Regions from separate parts of the Sideroxydans lithotrophicus ES-1 genome, predicted to be linked through region 1. Evidence: riboswitches for the same ligand, from Rfam matches in the RefSeq annotation. Region 1 holds a riboswitch; each other region holds the start of a gene.
What was found. A riboswitch is a leader RNA that binds a small molecule or an ion and turns the genes downstream of it on or off. The one in region 1 is predicted to bind cyclic di-GMP.
Positions count from the first base shown of each region.

Region 1 (4,276 bases):
ACATTTCCGAGCCGGTCTTTGCCGGGGAATTCAATGAGATCCTCAGACTCTTTCATGACGAGCAGGCCGTGCGGGCAGCCGCTTTCGCCGCTGTTGAGCGTGCAGTTGCTGCTGGCAGCTTCGAGCTGGCGAGTGAGACCTTCTTCGATACGCCTGTCCATTTTGAAAACTTTGAACAGTTCGAAGAGCAGATATTGAAGGTGACCCACACACAGCACCGATTGGCACCGGAGCTCTACCAACAGGTAAGGCAGAAATTCATGCATCACATGAAAACTGATGGAGCGAGCTTCAGGACACCGATACGGGTAGACTTGTTGCGCAAGGTCTGAAGCGCAAGAAGCAGGCAATCAGGTACATTCCGGCATATCGTATACGACTGCAACGAGGATCGGGCATGCAAAATACCATTGAGATATCGGGCAAGAAAGTGCTGGTGGAATGGAGTGCGGCTGCGGATAAGCAGATGCGATCGCTTGCCGAACCGTTGTGTGTCGAGATGGAGCTTTACTTCAGTTGCCTGATCAGAAAAGCAGTTCGTTTCGGCGGAAACGCGCATTCGGGAAACTTTACTTTGGCAGCCCCGAAATTGTCAATCGGGTTTCGACCGGTGATGACAAAGATCTGCCGCGTCAGCGATGTCGAAGGAGCTCCGCCACTGGAAGATTTTCCTATCGTCAGGCCGGAGGCCTTCGTGCCGAAACGGCTCGCCATCGACTACCGCAGCGGGAAATCGCTGGGCGAGTTCTTCCTGGACAAATCCACGGTGGCATGATGCATGGCCGGTCACCTGGCACGGAAGCGGACAAGAGCAAGTTGTTCATGAAATTCCAATAACTCCAGACATCTTCCAATTGAAATCATTAGGCAACACCTTGCGGCGCTGGAACATGCGTCGAATTCTGCGGCGGAATCCGATCCCTCAGCATATCTGGCACAGTGTTACCCGCCATGCTGTAGTGTTGCACGAGCTGGATGCAGTGCAAATGGCACACCTGCGCGAACTGGCGACATGGTTCTTGCATAGCAAACAGATCAATGGGGTGCAAGGCCTGGATGTGACATTGCCCATGCGTGTAACTGTGGCTGCCCAGGCCTGCCTGCTGATCCTGAATCTGGATGTCGATCATTTCGACAATTGGGTTGAGGTCATTCTTTATCCCGGTGCGTTCCGGGTTCATCATGAACAGGTGGATGCCGTGGGCGTGGTGCATAGCGAAGCAAGCGTGTTGTCCGGCGAATCATGGTTGCGCGGACCGGTGATCCTGTCCTGGGACGACGTGGAGCGGGATACCCATGATTGCCAGACGGGGCGGAATGTCGTGCTGCATGAGTTCGCGCATAAGCTGGATGGCCTCAATGGAGCTGTGAATGGCATGCCACCATTGCGTAGCGGCATGAGCAGGAAAAGATGGGCCGAGGACCTGGGGGCAGCTTATGCAGTCCTTTGCCGGCAAGTGGCGGCAGGCGATCCTGCCTGCATCGACCCTTATGCTGCCACCAGCCCGGCTGAATTCTTTGCGGTTGTGAGCGAATATTTCTTTGCGGCACCGGCCATTCTGAAAAAATGCTATCCGGATGTCCACAGACAACTGGAGCTGCTTTATCATCAGCCGGTGTCGCGTTGAGCCATCGGCAGTTCAGCGGGAGAGCGATATGCACGAGCGCTATCCTGTTCGGATGCCTGATGCGGAATTGAACTACTGAAAGAGAGAGTCACATGAGATTTTTGCCCGGATCCCCAGCACAGATAGCCGGCTATCTGTCGCTGCTGAGCGCATCGCTGGTTGTTGCCATTTGGCTCATTCTTCTGTTTGCGGCCATACCGTCAAATCTGACTGTCGCAGAAGCAGTCATCGACCAGCTCCATTTTGTTTTCTCGGCAGAAAACCAGGCGCGGTTGAATTTCATCTGGCTTGCCATCCTGCCATTGTTATCTATCCTGATCGGCAGTGCATATTTGCTGAAACTGGCGCGTTCAAAGGCGATTGCAGTCTTCCTGTTTGCGGCGACCTTGTCGATTGGATTGATTGTGCTCGCTTTCAATCCATTCAGTCTGGCGATCATTTTTCTGCTGCCGGCATTCTGGGGGTGGAAATGCATCGAAGCATTTCAGGACCAGCCACGGACAGGCAGCTGAATATGGCCTGAAAGCCACACTCGCAAGATATTGACATTATTGGCGGATCGAATGGCGGGTTTGACAGTTCCCGCCCGATAACCATAGAATCCAGGCGCAATCGTTGATTTACACATCAACGCCTGCAAGGGCAAACCCGTCGAAAGGCGGGGACGCAAAGTTTCCGGGCTAAAGGACATGTTCCTATTCGACATCAGGTCGAGTGCCAGCGGGGCTGCCAGGTAATCTGATCCATTTCTCTTTATCGATCGGCATTCTGCTTGCGCGGATTCTTTGCGTATAACCTGAGGAGTTTTATTAACGAGGTTTATATGGCAGTGGATACCCGGAAATTTTCTTGCAGACAACAAGATTCGTCGATTGATTATCGCAGCTGTCGATCTGGAAAACTGCATCACAGTGGCATAGGGAATATATCGGTCGAGGCATTTCCATCATGACGCGATCAGAACTGATACAACAGCTTGCTTCCCGTCATCCCGAGCTCACCTCAAACGACATCGAGATGAGTGTCCGCCTCATCCTGGATAAGATATCCAGCGTTCTGGAAAACAAGGCAAGAGTCGAAATACGCGGATTCGGAACCTTTGCGACCCTGCATCGTCCGCCGCGCAATGGACATAATCCCAAAACAGGCAAGGTGGTCAAGGTGCCTGCCAAATATGTGCCGCATTTCAGGGCGGGCAAGGAATTGCGTGTACGAGTCAATCACGGTAACTCCAGCATCCGTTAGGTATCGCTTATGGGCATAACGGTAGCACCAATGAATTACACATCAGTGAAGTCAGGTCCGCCCGACATGCATCAGATGCTTTCGAGGCTGGCATAATTCATCATCATGGGACGCCGCAATCACTACCACGTATATGTGATCGAGCTGTCGAAGGACGTTCTTTACGAGGGCAAGTTCAAAAGATGCAATCCCGGTTACATCATGGGCAAGCCTTGTGTCTACGTCGGCATGACAGGACTGGACCCCGATGTGCGTTTCGACAAACATAAGGCAGGCATCCAAGCCAATCGCTATGCCAGGGAGTTCGGGCTGCGCCTGTTGCCAGACCTTTATGAAGCCTATAACCCGATGTCCTATGATGAAGCGTGCAACAAGGAGGTCGAACTGGGGATCGATTTGCGCTCCGCAGGTTTTGGAGTTTGGCAGGGATGAACCGCAGCCGCGGGACTTTCCACCCGATATTTCTGCTGTGCGGAAATTCCAGATGCGACTATAGGGCGGAACTCAACTTGTGCGAGCCTCGATAGCCAGGTCTATGGAGGCAATCAGATTCCTGATCTGCTGGTTGGCCTGAGCCAGCAAAGATTCAATATCGCCGAGTGATCCATTCTTGATGTTGTTTTCCAATAGTTCAGCCTGCTGTTGCAGTGATTCTGCGCCAAGAGTGCCGGCTATTCCCTTGAGAGTGTGTGCCAGTCTTTCAGCAGTTTTAGCATCGCCAGCCGCCAGTGCTGCCCGGATCTGGTCGGCAGTACTCAGTTGATTGACTCTGAACTTGTCGAGCAATGAATAATACAGGGCAACGTTTCCTCCTATGCGACGTACGCTAGTAGCCACTTTGACACCAGGCAAATCAGGTAAGGCTTCTGGCGCAGAAATTGCGGCTACGGGTGGAGGTTGGACAGTTTCAGCTTTCCGGGCAGGGCGCAGCCATTTGGCAAGCGTGGCCACCAGCCGGTCCGGATCGAGAGGCTTGCCGATATGGTCGTTCATTCCTGCTGCCAGAAAAGCATTTTGCTCGCTGACATATACGTTGGCGGTCAGGGCGATGATCGGCAGAGTGGCAAACTTCGGGTTCTTGCGGATTTCGCGGGTGGCGGATATCCCATCCATCACCGGCATCTGCATGTCCATCAACACTCCGTCGAACTGTTCTTCGTTCAGGCGTGCAATCGCTTCCTCCCCATTCTCGGCAACCGCAACCTTGATTCCGAATCCCTCAAGCAATTCCTGCGCGACTTGCTGGTTGATTTCGTTGTCCTCCACAAGCAGTAAATGTGCTCCGCGAACCTGGGAAACGAGTAGCGGATTGAATTGCGCGCCGGTAATCCTGAACTTTCCGGTCGCCGATTGATCCGGGCCGGAAATCCTGGAGATCGCATCGAACAATTTATTCTGATTGA
Region 1 covers NC_013959.1:1,134,651-1,138,926, forward strand. Annotated here, with positions in the region: gene SLIT_RS05750 (class I SAM-dependent methyltransferase) at 1-332, shown strand, start outside; gene SLIT_RS05755 (hypothetical protein) at 398-775, shown strand; gene SLIT_RS05760 (M90 family metallopeptidase) at 891-1,628, shown strand; gene SLIT_RS05765 (hypothetical protein) at 1,721-2,140, shown strand; cyclic di-GMP riboswitch class I at 2,260-2,362, shown strand; gene SLIT_RS05770 (integration host factor subunit beta) at 2,577-2,873, shown strand; gene SLIT_RS05775 (hypothetical protein) at 2,979-3,305, shown strand; gene SLIT_RS05780 (response regulator) at 3,378-4,276, opposite strand, start outside.

Region 2 (4,276 bases), 1.1 Mb from region 1:
ACGCCCTCGATCAGCGTCCACTGGTATTGCACCGGATAACCGGTGGCACGCGCATATATCTCGGCACGTTCCACCAGCTCTTCCACGGGAATGCGCGGTGCCTGCGGCAGCAGCCTGGTTCGTAGCACCTCATCGGTGGTGTGCAGCGAAAGCGCGAGTGCCGGTTTCACCGCAGCAATTGAAGATTGCCTTTCACGGTTGCCCCCTCTCCCGCAAGCGGGATGACCAGCGACTTGGCCATTGTTTTCTGATGGCCTAGTCGAATGGTCAGTAGTTCCACCAGAGGGTTGGGGTGAGGGCTTGTGAGTCAGTCCTTCCATCAGACGCTCGAACACGCGCAGATCGCCCACCGTCGAAAGCACCAGGTTCTTGTGCCCGATGTTCCCTTGCGTGCCCAGCAGCTCGATCGCCTCCAGCACGTTGTCGAGATTGTGTGCAGGCTCGCCCATGCCCATGAACACCACCTTGCTCACCGCGCGGCGTTTGCGTGCCAGCACCACTTGCGCGACGATCTCGGCGCTGCCGAGCTGGCGCAGCAAACCGTCGCGGCCGCTCATGCAGAACACACAGCCCACGGCACATCCCACCTGCGTCGAAACGCACAGCCCGCCGCGCGGCAGCAGCACGCTTTCCACCATTTGGCCGTCGTGCAGCTCGATCAGCAAGCGCGCTACTTTCTCATTATCAGAATGCCGATTCAGTTCCCTCTCCCCCTGGGAGAGGGGTAGGGTGAGGGTGTCCGGGTGTTCGCTCTTCAGCCGGGCCAGCCCATCCAGTTCCGCTTCGATGCCCGGCAACTCATTGCGCAATGCGAGCGGAAAGAACGTCTCGGCCGGGCTGCCCTTCCTGTCGTACGAGCACACCTGGCTCCAGCCGCGCAGCAGACGGTCTTCGTGGCACGGCTTGGCACCGAGATCGTACAGGCGTTGGCGGAGATGGGAGATGCGCATGGGAGAGCGAAAAGCGTGTATCAAAGATGGTATGCAAATAACGACCGGGGATCCGTGAACATTTTAACCCAGGTAATGGAACTGCCCTACATGGTGCAGCTATGGCAAAGAAAAAACCCGGCAATGCCGGGCTTTCTCGTCAGGGCTATCCGGGCAGGGCACGTGATTCGCTTAGCTGACTGTTCCTGCAAGGTCTATCCTGCGTGAGAACTGGATGCTTTGCTCCATGGTGGAAGTTTCCTCGGTGCTCGCTTTCAGTTTGCGCAATGTCTCATCGCCTATCCGGTTCGACAGCGAACCTTCCGGTTCCCAGAGCAACTGGAACACCGCCAGCGCATCCTGCTTGCCGCGGAATGATGCGCGGGTGATGGGAATCACCTTGCCATCGAATTCTTCAGGCAGGACATCGATGACATCCTGCGTGGTCAAGGTCTGTTGTGCCCTGGTGATCGATGCGACGCGTGCAGCGACGTTCACGGTGTCGCCGAACACGTCGTTGGCCTTGAGGATGACATCGCCGAAATGCAGACCGATGCGGACCGCGATGGGAAGCTCGCCGCCGGGCTTTTCCGTGTCGATCGCAAGATGCATGGCGCGGGCAGCCTTGGCCGCCAGCATGACATTCGGGAATGTGCACATGATCTCGTCGCCGATCGTCTTGATCAGGGTGCCCTTGTGCTTGGCGACCTCCTGTTTCAGCAGGTTCAGCGTGCTCGTGATCATGTTCAGCGCCGCTTCGTTCCCCATCTGGTCATACAAGGCAGTGCTGCCGCAGATGTCGGCGAACAGGACCGCCATCTTCCTTGTCTGCTGGGCCGAATAGACAGCGCGATTCTGGATGGCCATGTTCTGGGTATCGGCGTAATGCAGGATCTTGGCGATGCGCGCGAACCTGAGTTTCAAGGCCACGTCGATGGGCGACAGACCGAGGTGGTTCTTGATCCTGAGTTTTGCACCGTGGATCAGCAACAGCAGCACGACATCCACATTGCCTTTCTCGATGGCAAGGAAGATCGGGATCTGCCCGTCCTGGCTGAAATTGACCTCCACATCGGAGATCAGCAATTGATGCAAAGCGGCAAAATCGCCGTTCGAGATGGCGGCGAGGACCGACGCCCGGGATTCGAGGGTATCGCGCAGGTGGCTGACCGCCATTTGCACTCCCGTTGCTTCGGCTCCCGGCAATCCAGCGTAGCTTTGTTCGGCAACCGCCTTGCGTAGTGCCTTCTGCCGGTCATACAGCTTGTACAGCAAGGCAATCACCACCAGCACACCCGAGGCTATGATGAACGCGGTACGGCTGATGCCGAACTGGGTAGCCAGCTGGTCGGGCAGGTTCGCGCCGATGGCCAATACCGAGACCGTGAGGAACAGCATCAGCCTGAGGTAGCGGAACAGGGCAATGAAGATCGTCACCGCCAGTGCGGCCAGCAACAGGTTGCGATCGATCACGTTCCCAAACACGCTTTCGGGAAGGTTGGCGCCGAACGCCATCAGCGAAACGATGACCAGAAGCCAGACGTCGCGACTCTTGAAATTTGCTTGCATGAAACCCTCCTGTATCCGCTCGCTCTATCGGACAGGAGAGACACAAGGTTTTCGGCTGGACTGAGCTAAGGTACTAACGGGAACCACTCCAAGGGCGGTGGCTACCGGCAATCCCGCTGTCATAGGGCTTTGCAGACCCCTTAGACCGGAAACTTTGCGTCCCTACCTTTCAATAGGTTTGCTATTAGTTTACTGCTGGAGGTCATTATCATCCGGTTTCTTCCGAAAAGGCAAGCAAGTTAAAGGGATATTACAGTTCTGCAATAATTGCCCGCCGGCTACCGCAAAGACAGCAGTGCAGCCGCCCGGGCAACGCATGACTAGCCCCTGCTGTGAGTGTGTTCATCCGCTACAGGTTTGGCGCTATCATCCGACCCTTGAATTCGGGAGCTCTGCTCATGCATACGCGCAAGCCAATCAACATCCCCGTCGTTGCCGCCTCGCAGGAAGACGCCATGAACGACAGCGCCTGTTCCGGCAAGGAGATCGTCGCACTGATGGTGCTGGGCGACAGCATGGCGCCGGAGTTCACCGAGGGAGAGATACTGGTCATCGAGATGGGCGCGCCGGTATCGGATGGCTCGTTCGTGGTCGGCGAGGCAAACGAGGAATTCATCTTCCGCCAGCTCAGGCGCGGCGACCATGGCGGCTGGCAGCTGCATGCGCTCAACCCGGCTTATCCCGATATCGCCATCGCCGGACTGGATACGATCAAGGGCGTGGTCACCCACAAGAAGAAGCCCGGCTCGCGCAAGTCGGTCAAATACTACGACACGCAAACGGCCCACTGACCCGGCATCCGTTCGCCATGCGGCACCCTCAGGCGGCGAACACCTTCAGCAACCAATACATCAGCGCCGCCCCCACAAATACCCCGGCAACGAAGATGCGCAGTGAGATAGAGGCGCTCGTTTCCGGTTTGGCCGTTTCCTCCGCTGGTTGTATCGCTTCCCACTCGCGGATTATCCGCATCGCCTCGGCGCGATCAGCCTCTGCGACCAGCACGCGCACAAAGCCCATCGCCGCAAGCTCGCCGATGCCGCCCTGCAGATACTCCCCTTCGATACGTCCCGAGATGCCGTGCTGTTCGAGCAGGTTCAGGACCATGTGGGCATCCAGCCCGGAGGAAGCTTCAAATACGCTTTGCATATGGGCACCTTAAAAGATCCAAGTTTCTCGGCAGTTGCAGGGCGCGCCTGCACACTCTACTCGACTAGACTGCAGTAGCCGTCATTCCGGCGAAGGCCGAAATCCAGTGTATACAATCAACTGGACACCGGCCTTCGCCGGTGTGACGACTTATTCGGTGCTTCATTGATTATTCCTGCCAGCACGCCGTTCGACGGGCGCATTGAACTTTGCAATATTGTCCTCGGCCAGTTTGATTGCGGAGATGTCATGCACGATGGCCAGGAATCTCTCGCCATCACCCTCCGACTTGATCAGTTGCAGGTTCACCTCCACCGGATAGTTGCTGCCATCCGCGCGCACCTGGATGGTCTGGTAAGTGATCGACTCCTGCTCGCCGCGGCGCAACTGTTCGAGCCTCACGCCAAACGATTCGATGCCCGATTGCGGATGCAGGGCAAGGATGCTCTTCTGTTGCAGTTGCTCCAGGGCATAGCCCAGGTCATCCAGCGCCCGGTCGTTTGCGTAGGTGATCTGCAAGGTACCGGTATCGAACATGAAGATCTCGTTCGGGCTGCGTACGCGCAGGGCATGTTCGTAGTGGTGGCGCAGTTCCTCGCGGCGCTTTTCCTCAGACCAGGCCCGGCGGT
Region 2 covers NC_013959.1:2,225,209-2,229,484, reverse strand. Annotated here, with positions in the region: gene SLIT_RS10990 (RNA methyltransferase) at 1-950, opposite strand, end outside; gene SLIT_RS15320 (adenylate/guanylate cyclase domain-containing protein) at 1,122-2,498, opposite strand; cyclic di-GMP riboswitch class I at 2,602-2,691, opposite strand; gene SLIT_RS10980 (S24 family peptidase) at 2,897-3,289, shown strand; gene SLIT_RS10975 (putative signal transducing protein) at 3,318-3,647, opposite strand; gene SLIT_RS10970 (PAS domain S-box protein) at 3,810-4,276, opposite strand, start outside.
Region 2: another riboswitch for cyclic di-GMP. It lies ahead of SLIT_RS15320 (adenylate/guanylate cyclase domain-containing protein); the one in region 1 lies ahead of SLIT_RS05770 (integration host factor subunit beta).

Region 3 (4,276 bases), 440 kb from region 1:
GCAACCAGTGTTGCGGCACGAACGATACTGCGGCCGCACCGAAGAACGACATAACGAAGGCGCTGATGGCGGCAGGCAGCACCAGGCGCCAGGGGACGGTCATCTGCCCGAAATAAGAACGCGCGGCGACACTGGTGCCGCAGATCGAGGCGAGCTTGTTGGTGCCGAATATGGTTGCAGGCGGCGAGTTGGGAAAGGCATTGATCAGCGCCGGAATCTGGATGAGGCCGCCACCGCCGACGACTGCATCGACCATGCCGGCGCTATACGCAAACAGACATAGTATCGCGATATCCAGCATGGTCATGGCACCAGTTGCCGCTGTGCTTTAAGCCGGGCTGACTTCCTCGTCCGGGAAAGGCCAGACCGGCTCGGGGGGAGCGAGCGCGGCTTTTCTGGCTTCTGCCTCGGCTTTTTTCAGCGCAGCCGCGGCCTTGCGTGCTGCGGCTTCTTCCTGCTTGATGCGTTTTGCCTCGGCAGCAGCTGACTTGCGTGCTTCGGTTTCTGCTTTCTTCGCGGCGGCCAGTTCCTGTGCGGCTAGCCTGGCTTGTTCCGCGGCCAGTTTTCTTGCGACTGCAGCCTCTTGTGCGGCGATCCTTTTGGCTTCGGCTTCTGCCTTCTTGATCAGTGCTGCCTCCAGCGCGGCCTGTTTCCTGGCTTCCGCTTCAGCTTTTTTCTCGGCAGCTGCCTGCTGCGCGGCGAGCTTGCGCGTTTCGGCTTCGGCTTTCTTGAGTGCTGCCGCTTCCTGGGCTGCTTGCTTCATAGCCTCCGCTTCGGCCTTTTTCGCAGCGGCAGCCTGTTGCGCAGCCAGTTTGCGAGCTTCGGCCTCTGCCTTCCTGGCCTCTGCCTCTGCTTTTTTAAACGCCGCGGCTTCTGCGGCTGCCTGCTGCGCGGCCAGTTTCCTGGCTTCGGCTTCAGCTTTCTTTGTGGCGGCAGCTTCCGCTGCTGCTGTTTTCTTTGCTTCGGCTTCTGCTTTTTTTGCTGCCGCAGCTTGTTGCGCAACGAGTTTGCGCGCTTCGGCCTCTGCCTTCTTGGCTTTTGCTTGTGCCTTTTTCAACGCGGCAGCTTCTGCGGCTGCCTGCTTCCTGGCTTCAGCCGCAGCCTTTTTGGCCGCTGCTGCCTGCTGTGCGGCAAGTTTTTTGGCTTCTGCTTCGGCTTTCTTCAGGGCGGCAGCTTCTTCGGCAGCTCTTTTCTTTGCTTCGGCTGCAGCTTGTTTCAAGGCGGCCGCTTCTTCTGCGGCTTTTTTCTTGGCTTCTGCTTGGGCGATTTTGGCTGCAGCCGCTTCCTGTGCACGCTGTCTTGCCTGTTCCTTTGCCAACTCTTTGGCAGCGGCAGCTTCCTGTGCTGCGAGGATCTTGGCGACCCTGGCTGCTTCAGCATCTGCGCGTGCTTGTTCGCCAGCATCCTTGGCAGCGCGCATTTCCTGTTCGGCTATAGCCTGGTTTGCAACAGCTTCCTCATATGCGGCGCGTGCCTGACTGGCTGATTCTTCCTTTTGGGTGGCGATGAGCTGTTTGGCTTCCAGTATCTGTCTGGCTTCTGCCGCTGCCAGATTGGCTGCAAGCATGGATTTGTTGGCGAAGTTCAGAGTCTTTTCTGCCGCCGCCGAGTTCCTGGCTGTGCGAATCTCATCGGGCGTCAATTTAATTTTCTTCACCTCTGACATCTGAAATCTCCCTCGATCAAGTGGTATGAACTACATCCCGGCAAAGATACAGAACGAACGTTCTGGTGTCAATTTGGATTTCGATTTTTGCCGCCAGATGCTAGAACGCGGTGAGAACATGCCGAGAGAAGCTGGTATCAAAAGAAAGCGGGGAAGACTTTCGCCTTCCCCGCCCTGCAGTTTGCAAAGACTGTGCAGCCTTTCAGTTCAGGTCAGGCCGTCTTCCATAGTTCCCACCATTTTTTGGAGTTCGACATGAGCGCGAACTCGGCGGTGGCTTCGCGCTCCCATGCGGCGACAGAGAAACCGGATTGCTGCAAGGCTGCGCTGTATTTTGTGTCCACGCCCTGGATATGCTCCTTGAGCCAGGTCTTGAGGAAACTGAGCATCTCGAAATAGATCGGTTTGTCTTCGAGCATGTGTTTCCTGGCTAGGTCGTCGAGCTGGGCCAGCAGCTTTTTGTGTTCTGCCATGTGGGGTTCGAGGTCTTTGTATTTCGCCTGGCGCATCAGGCGCTCTTCCAGTGCGAAGTGTGTCTGCGTGTAGCTGACCAGCGCGTCCAGTATGCCGGCGATGGCTTTTTCTCCTTCGCGTTTGGATACGGCGACGAACAGCCGGTTGAGGATGTTGACCAGTTCCAGATGTTGATCGTCGATGGTTTTGATGTTGACGCTGTACTCCGGAGACCACTTAAAGAAGACTTCTTCGTTCGACATAAACACCCCTTGTTGATTGATATCCATTCTTCCAAGCAATACGCCATCCTGGCGGCATGCATGGAGATCCATGCTTCAGCGGTTGAAAGGGAAATATGCAAAGGGAGAGGGATGCCGGATGGAGATCCGATATCGCAGTCCCGCTGCCATAGCTTCCCTTAGGCCGGAGACTTTGCGTCCATACTTTTCAGCATGTTTGCCAAGTTGAAGAAATATTACAGCCATACCCATACAGGGTCAATTGCAATTGAACTGTAGGGCATTGGATCGATCGGCAGGGATTCGGATATGCGTGCAGGCTGCAAAGTCAATGATTACGGGCATCTTGGGTGTGTTTGGCATGCCCGGATCGATCGCTGCATCCGTGCGCTGGCGTACAGAGGATCAATCCGTTTCAAGTTGGATCACTTCTCCCGCTCGCCGCCAGCTTGTTCTGCTGCGCTGAAAAGATAGGGTTCTACCTTGGATGCTTCATTGCGTCGTTGCGCCGCAGCAAGAATTTTTTGCGCTTGAGCAACCGCCTGCGCGTCCTCTTTTTTGGTTGCGGATATGACCCACTGACCCAGGAAATATCCGCCGACTGCGCCGCCTACCGCACCAAAAAGACCAAATCCCCATTGCCCGACGACCATCGGGCCCACGTAGGCCGCGATCGCCAAAGGCCACGGTTGCTGTTTTGATTTATCGGTTGCCCTGGCTAGTTCTTCGGTTGCCGAGGCGACTGCGAGTTCGCATTGCTGCAGGTAAAGCTGGTCCAGTTCGCCAGTGGTGGTGATCAGTCGTTTCCTGAGTTCGAGATCGTCCACAGAGTAATAGGCATCCCTGAATTTATCCGGCGAACCACTTGTTCGCGCATGCTTCACTTCTTCAGTGATGTTCGCTTTTTTTTCGAGCACCCCGATCAACGCGCTCAGCTCCTTGATCTTCCGTTTTACCTCTTCTTCTCCCTCTCCCATTTGAAGCTCCTTTTAATTCTGTGACTGGATGCAGTGGCGTGCTTGTTCATCGGCACCGTTCGTGCATGCAATCTTACAGCAATGGGTATGGGTTTGCCTCGGACGATGCGTGATATCCGGTTATGTCATGGTCGATCGGGTTTGTACCCTGCATTCCATCTGCGCAGGGCTTCAAGTGTGCTTGCGACATGCTTGCCCGGTTGCAAATCTGTATAGGTATAGATGATCTTGCTGTCCGGTGCGATCACGTATGATATCCGGTTGGCATATTCAGGCTTTGCGGCAAGTATCGCATCGTAGGATTTCATGATGCTCTGGTCTGCGTCTGCAGCTACCGGGAATTTGCTGCGGCATTCGCTGACCGAGAATTTGTTCAATTTCTCGATATCGTCATGAGATACGCCGATCACAGTCGCGCCCAGGGCCTTGTATCGTTCTATGGCATCGGCGAAATCGTGTGCTTCGATGATGCAGCCCGGCGTAAAGGCGGCAGGATAAAAATACAGGACTACCGGGCCCTTCTTCAGCTCATCCGCAAGCGAATATGTGAATACTTTGCCGCCCAATGAGGCCTGAGTGACAAAGTTGGGCGCAGCTGCACCGACATTCAATGCCGGATATGCAGGCATTGAAACAGCCAAAACCAGGACCACGACTGCGAAATATCTTCCCATCACAGACTTCCTTCATGCCTTCTTGTAGTGTAAGGCAGAATCCGCGCCATTCATTGCCGCTTTCAGCGACTCATACTTTTCCCGTATTTCGTGCATCTTCGGGGATGTCGGAGGCTGGTTTACCTCCGACCTTACTCTGCTGAGCGGGGTGTTATCCGCAACACGCCGGTATATGTGAGGTGCAACGTATGCAGTGGGACTGATCGACATGATGCCTCCATAGCTATTGCTTTGATGCAACTGCATGACTCTAGGTTTGCAGTT
Region 3 covers NC_013959.1:1,573,272-1,577,547, forward strand. Annotated here, with positions in the region: gene SLIT_RS07820 (sulfite exporter TauE/SafE family protein) at 1-307, opposite strand, end outside; gene SLIT_RS15200 (hypothetical protein) at 329-1,666, opposite strand; gene SLIT_RS07830 (bacteriohemerythrin) at 1,879-2,382, opposite strand; cyclic di-GMP riboswitch class I at 2,513-2,593, opposite strand; gene SLIT_RS07835 (hypothetical protein) at 2,787-3,338, opposite strand; gene SLIT_RS07840 (peroxiredoxin) at 3,464-4,012, opposite strand; gene SLIT_RS07850 (hypothetical protein) at 4,263-4,276, opposite strand, start outside.
Region 3: another riboswitch for cyclic di-GMP. It lies ahead of SLIT_RS07830 (bacteriohemerythrin); the one in region 1 lies ahead of SLIT_RS05770 (integration host factor subunit beta).